DNA from 3 places in the Fictibacillus sp. S7 genome. Region 2 is predicted to be linked to each of the others. Evidence: riboswitches for the same ligand, from Rfam matches in the RefSeq annotation. Region 2 holds a riboswitch; each other region holds the start of a gene.
What was found. A riboswitch is a leader RNA that binds a small molecule or an ion and turns the genes downstream of it on or off. The one in region 2 is predicted to bind lysine.
Positions count from the first base shown of each region.

Region 1: it holds a riboswitch for lysine, as region 2 does, so the genes downstream of both, lysA (diaminopimelate decarboxylase) here and DMO16_RS00260 (aspartate kinase) in region 2, are expected to answer to the same signal.
Region 3: it holds a riboswitch for lysine, as region 2 does, so the genes downstream of both, DMO16_RS13300 (amino acid permease) here and DMO16_RS00260 (aspartate kinase) in region 2, are expected to answer to the same signal.

Region 1 covers NZ_QJKL01000001.1:519,293-521,565, forward strand. The annotation lists gene DMO16_RS02680 (spore germination protein) at 1-760, shown strand, start outside; lysine riboswitch at 830-1,008, shown strand; gene lysA (diaminopimelate decarboxylase) at 1,112-2,273, shown strand, end outside.
Region 2 covers NZ_QJKL01000001.1:53,178-55,450, reverse strand. The annotation lists gene bioB (biotin synthase BioB) at 1-56, shown strand, start outside; gene DMO16_RS00260 (aspartate kinase) at 94-1,329, opposite strand; lysine riboswitch at 1,519-1,709, opposite strand; gene uvrC (excinuclease ABC subunit UvrC) at 1,786-2,273, opposite strand, start outside.
Region 3 covers NZ_QJKL01000001.1:2,579,787-2,582,059, reverse strand. The annotation lists gene DMO16_RS13305 (VOC family protein) at 1-254, opposite strand, end outside; gene DMO16_RS24330 (hypothetical protein) at 428-580, opposite strand; lysine riboswitch at 803-992, shown strand; gene DMO16_RS13300 (amino acid permease) at 1,088-2,273, shown strand, end outside.

The sequences.
Region 1 (2,273 bases), 470 kb from region 2:
ACGGCCGGATGTTGCGGCCCAGCATTTAATGGAAGGCCATGTTCTCGTAATCACCGATACGAGCCCAAGTGTTATCATTACACCGACAACCTATTTTCACCATGTACAGCATGCAGAGGAATTCCGTCAGACGCCGATGGTCGGGGCTTTTATCCGCTGGGTCCGGTTTACCGGCATCATTGCCTCGCTTCTCCTCCTGCCGCTCTGGTACCTTTATGCTACACAGGAAGGACTGCTGCCATCGAATATCGATTTTATCGGACCAAACAAAACGACGAATATCCCTTTGTTCCTGCAAATTGTCTTTGCGGAAATCGGGATTGAAATCCTGCGAGTAGCCGCGATACATACCCCCAGCCCGCTTTCGACGGCGATGGGCTTGATCGCAGCGGTGCTCATTGGCCAGATCGCCATCGATGTGGGACTGTTTGTTCCGGAAGTCATATTATATGTATCAGTCTCAGCGATCGGAGGGTTTTCTACCCCAAGCTATGAACTCAGTGTTGCCAACAAAATGCTCCGGCTCGTCCTTCTGGTGCTAACGGCCATCTTCCATGTGCCCGGGCTTGTCGTAGGCGCCACTCTGCTGCTTCTGTATCTTGCTTTTGTGAAAAATTTAAATACGCCCTATCTGTGGCCTTTTATCCCATTCAACGCCAAGGCGTTTGTGCAGATCATGATCCGGCTCGCTGTGCCTCTATCGAAAGTCCGGCCGAGCATCGTTCATCCGCAAAACAGCAAAAAGCAGCCAACTTCTTAAGAAGTGTTGCCGATTATCAAAATTTGTGATAAATTTGTTCATAACAATTGGATATGCCTCATTTATAAATAATGGGGTAGAGGCGCAAAGCGGATGAGTAGGATGATGGAGTGAATGGACATGATGAAATCATTTTAAAGGCCAATTTGCCGAAGTGTGGGAATGATCCATCCATTCTCATGCTGGGCCGCTGCCGAACAGACAGCGGACTGTCACTGCAATGCTTGCAGTGGAGAACTATTCCGGCAAATGGGGGTACGGTAGTAGACAGCCAGTGTACCTTATACATGGGCTGTCTTTGTTTTTTTCGTCGGAAAAGAATCTCTGCAGGATAGAAAAGGGGAGATTATGATGTACTTACATGGCACAAGCTCGATTAATGAAGATAATCATTTGACGATCGGCGGGCTGGACACGGTTCAGCTGGCACAAAAATACGGAACACCGCTTTATATTTACGATGTGGAATTGATCAGGCAACGCGCAAGGTCGTTTAAAAAAGCGTTTGAGGAACAAGGCATAAAAGCCCAAGTGGCTTATGCGAGCAAAGCATTTTCCTGCCTTGCGCAGGTCCAGCTGGTGGCAGAGGAAGGCTTAAGCCTGGATGTTGTTTCCGGGGGAGAGCTTTATACAGCTCTTGCTGCTGGATTTCCTGCAGAACGCATCCATTTTCATGGCAACAATAAAAGCTATGATGAGCTACAATATGCCTTGAAGTCCGGAATCGGATGCTTTGTTGTGGATAATTTTCATGAGCTGCGCATGCTTAATGAGCTCTGTGACAAAATGAATACACAAACGTCCATTCTTCTTAGAATCACTCCTGGTATCGAGGCTCATACCCATGAATATATTCTAACGGGACAGGAAGATTCAAAGTTTGGTTTCGACCTTCAGAATGGCCAGGCGGAAAAAGCAGTGATTGAAGCACTGGATTCAGAAGCAATTACCCTTCTTGGGGTTCATTTTCATATCGGTTCGCAAATTTTTGAAACAGCGGGTTTCATTCTGGCCATTCAGAAACTGTATGATTACCTTGCCAAATGGAACAATGAATTGTCCTTTTTTCCCAAAGTTTTAAATCTTGGTGGTGGATTTGGGATTCGTTATACAGAGGCAGATGAACCGCTCGAGCCCAAAGAATACATTGAAGCGATGATCGGTGAAGTGACACGACTATCTGCTTCAAATTCAGTTTCAGTACCTGAAATCTGGATTGAACCCGGCCGTTCGCTCGTTGGTGACGCAGGAACCACCATCTATTCGGTCGGCTCACAAAAGGATATTCCTTCGGTCAGGCATTATGTGGCAGTAGACGGAGGGATGAGCGATAATATCAGACCTGCACTATATCAGGCCCAATATGAAGCGGCACTTGCCAACCGGGCGCGAGAAAAAGGAACAAAAAAGGTGTCTATTGCAGGGAAATGCTGCGAATCCGGGGATATGCTCATATGGGATATTCTTCTGCCCGAAGCGCAAACCGGTGATTACCTTGCTGTATTCTGTACAG
Region 2 (2,273 bases):
TCCTTGAGGACCTCGGGTTTGAGATCGACTTTTTGAACGATAAGGCAAACGTATAGAAAAATAAAACGTCCGGGCAAAATGGCCCGGACGTTATTATGCGTGTTGAACTGGTACTCTCGCGTCCAGTTCAAATACATCATGAAGTGTCTCAATAGCATTAATCATATCCTGCTGCCCAACTACAGTGGATACTTTGATCTCTGAGGTACTTACCATTTTGATCATAATATTCTGATCAGATAAAGCCTTAAACATTTGTGCCGCGACACCAGGATTGGAGATCATCCCTGAGCCGACAATAGAAACCTTCGCCAGTCCATCTTCGTGGAGAATTTGGCTGAAACCAAGCTGTCCTTTGTTCTGCTCCAAAAGCTGGACCGTCTCATCAAAAATGGCACTGTCAATGGAGAAGGAAATGTTGGTTTTTTCCTGCTTGTTTACACTTTGAATAATAATATCAACATTAATGTTATTGTCCGCGAGCAAAGAAAATACAGACGAAAGTGTATTCAATCCGTTCGGGAGATTCTCAATTGTGATTTTGGTAACATTGCCTTCAAAAGCCAGTCCTCTTACCACTAGATTGTTTTCCATTTCTGCTTCCTCCTCAACGATTGTTCCACGTTCCTCTTCCATACTTGAACGAACTTCAAGCTTTACTCCGTAATTCTTGGCAAATTCAACAGCTCTTGGATGCAGGACCCCTGCCCCCAAATTGGCCAGCTCAAGCATTTCATCATAAGAAATGGCAGCCAGTTTCCGCGCATGCTTCACAACCCTGGGATCGGTGGTAAACACACCGGTCACATCCGTATAAATTTCGCACTTGTCCGCACGAAGGGCTGCAGCTATAGCAACAGCTGTTGTGTCCGAGCCTCCCCGACCTAGAGTCGTAATCCTTTGCGACGCTGTCCACCCTTGAAATCCGGCAACGACTGCTATTTTCCCTTCATTTAAGAGCGTTTCGATTCTTTTCGTATCAATGTCCAATATTCTCGCATTGCCATGAAGGCTCTCCGTTTGGATACCCGCCTGCCATCCGGTGAGAGATTCCGCCGGGTGACCGGCCTCCTCAAGAGCCATGGCTAACAATGATATGGTAATTTGTTCACCTGTGGTGAGCAGCATGTCCATTTCCCGTTTGGATGGTTTGCTTGTGATTTCTCCTGCCAGCTTTACCAAATCGTCGGTTGTCTTGCCCATGGCAGAAACAACCGCAATCACCTGATTTCCTTCATTTGCTGCCTGAATAATCCGTCTGGCCGCATTCCTGATTTTTTCGGGAGTACCTACACTTGTCCCTCCGAATTTTTGAACGATTAACGCCACAATGGTCCATCCTTTCTCATCCGCAAAAAGTTGTTATGCTAAAAAGACACCCAGATATGGCCAGCCAAGTCCTGGCTTCCACTTTTTCAACAGACTGTAAAACTGTTTATGAATACAAAAAAGCAGCAATAAGGAAAAGACCTTATTGCTGCTTGAATAGGCAACAGTAAGCCAGCATGTTTTCCCCTCATGTGAGATAGTCCTCCACACATCCTCCGGGCAAGGAATGTGTGACAGCCCTGCATTTATTCAATGCAGGTCCAGCCTTAAGAAAAAGGAAGTTTCCTAAAGCTTCGGCAAAAATCCCCTTTCAGCCACCGTCATAAGAGCTCCTTCTCTTCCGGTTGCCTACTATTGGTTTTTGCTCCTCTACCATCACTTCAAAAACTGAAGTATGGCGCTCTATTAAAATTTGTATTTAGTGTAGCAAAGCAGATTTTAAAAATCAACCCTTTTTTATGATGGATCCTTTTGCAGCGCCTGCATGATTTCTTCTGCTACCCCCATGGGGATGCCTGCTGCCCGGAAATCCTCCATAGTCGCCTCTTTCATCTTTTTTATGGATCCAAATTTTCTCAGCAGCAGTTTTTTTCTTTTTTCACCGACACCCGGGATATTATCAAGGCTGGAACGAAACATGCCCTTATCCCTGACCTGACGGTGGAACGTGATGGCAAAACGGTGCACCTCATCTTGTATGCGCTGCAGAAGATAAAACTCCTGGCTGTTTCTCGGCATTTCCATAATTTCCGGAGGGTCTCCCATTAACAATTGAGACGTGCGGTGTTTTTCATCCTTCGCTAATCCGCCCACCGGGATAAAGAGATTTAATTCATTTTCAAGAACATCCTGCGCTGCGGCAATCTGGCCTTTTCCGCCATCAATGATTATCAGATCCGGAAGCTGTCCATTTTCCTTCAGAATCCGTGAATACCTTCTCCGCA
Region 3 (2,273 bases), 2.5 Mb from region 2:
TCATCTGTAAAATTGAAAAAGGCAACATCCCCGATGCGTTCCGTTTCTCTGACAATGGTAATATCGTTCTCTTTCATGAACTCGTAAGCTTCATCTACATCGGTTACCAAAAAATTAAACAGCGGGTGCTTTGAAGGGCTGAAAATAAAATCCGGGTCAAACGCGTGGTCATCCAGGGTTAAGCCTGTTTCGCCCGTAACCGGGAGATTGTATACCGGAGATTCGACGTGCTCCGGCGTTGGGAGCCCAAGCAGTCTGCTGTACCATTCTGCGGCTTTTTTTTAAATCAGTAACGTGAATAAATACGTTATTTACTTTACATGAGACGGGGGACAGAACTCGATTCAATTTCAATCGCTCCTTTCACATGATTCTCCATTTATCTATTTGACAAGAGCACTGTAAATCCTTTATAGCAGGAGAGGTTCTATTCAACCATTCTTGTATTCACATATCCAAGCAGTATGATGAATCCAATGAGAACGACAGGCATTAAAACGGTGGCCTGCAGATTTTCAATAAAGGCATAGGCCACTAATACAAGACCGGTGATTAGGTCGTAGCCACCAATTTTGGCCAATTTGTCCTGATCCCTTACCCGTTTTTAGTTAAAGCCGGATAAAAGCCACGTTTGGCCCTGTTCCCAGTCAGAAGATTTGCCTCATCTATAGAAAAGGTTCAAACGTACATTAATGCTGCAAAAGAGACCTTGGAAACAAAAAACAGTTGAACAGTTAATGTTCGTGTTTTATAATAGCAACTAGCGTCAACTAACTGGATATTTCAAAAATCCTCATCAATCCGATGAGGTAGAGGTCGCGGCTTTTATTAGTAGGACGTACGAGATGCAGAAAGACATCATAGACTCCGTGTGAAAGGAAAAGCTGCCGAAATTCATGTTTATCTCTGGAAATATGAATTGGGGCTGTTTTCGAAAAGGAACAGCACTGTCACGCTCACATTACCGGTGAGTGGGATGCGCTATCTTACGGAAGGCATGATGCGGGTAGAATAGAACTGCCGTCAAACTGCGTTTTGGCGGCTTTTTTTATTTCCCACTCCTTCCAAAATGAAAAGGAGTTTTTTTATGCAAAACACAGCAAAGAATTCAACACCAGCGGCTTCAGGAGAACTACAGCGTAAACTGAAGTCCCGCCACTTAACGATGATCTCGCTGGGTGGAACCATCGGAACCGGCCTGTTTTTGGCGAGTGGAGGCTCGATCCATACGGCCGGACCCGGGGGCACGCTTTTATCCTTCGTAGTCATTGGCATCATGGTTTTCTTTTTGATGACAAGCCTGGCGGAAATGGCATCTTACATGCCGGTGGCAGGATCGTTCAGTACCTATGCCACAAAATTTGTGGATCCTTCCGTGGGATTTGCCCTGGGCTGGAATTATTGGTACAACTGGGCGATCACCATTGCGGCAGAGCTTGCAGCGGTTACGCTCATCATGAAGTTCTGGTTTCCTGATACGCCTTCCTATATTTGGAGTGCGTTGTTTTTAGCAATTATGTTCTTATTGAACTACTTATCCGTTAAAGGGTTTGGAGAGTCAGAATACTGGTTTTCTCTTATTAAAGTGGTTACGGTTATTATCTTTTTAATTCTCGGTACGCTTATGATTTTTGGAATTCTCGGCGGAGAAGCCATTGGCTTTAAAAACTTTACTATTGGTGATGCCCCGTTCAATGGCGGATTCTTTACTACGCTCGGCGTCTTTATGGCAGCAGGTTTTTCCTTTCAGGGAACGGAGTTGCTTGGTGTGGCAGCAGGGGAGACTGAAGATCCGAAGAAGAACATTCCAAAAGCAGTCAAGAGTGTGTTCTGGCGCATTCTTTTGTTCTATATTCTTGCGATACTAGTGATCAGCTTAATCATTCCTTATACGGACAGCAGGCTGGCAAGAAGTGAAATCACCGTGAGTCCGTTTACCCTGGTATTTGATAAAGCGGGAATCGCCTTTGCCGCATCTGTCATGAATGCGATCATTTTAACCGCTGTCCTTTCTGCAGGTAACTCTGGTATGTACGCATCGACCCGTATGCTGTGGGACCTGGCACGTGACGGAAAAGCTCCCAAGTTTCTGGCAAAGCTGGATTCTCGGGGTGTTCCTGTTCCTGCGCTGATCGTGACGGCTGCAGTTGGAGCAGTAGCATTTCTTGCTTCCTTATTTGGTGACGGAGCCATTTATACATGGCTGTTGAACGCCTCGGGGATGTCGGGCTTTATAGCCTGGCTTGGAATTGCGATCAGCCATTACCGCTTCC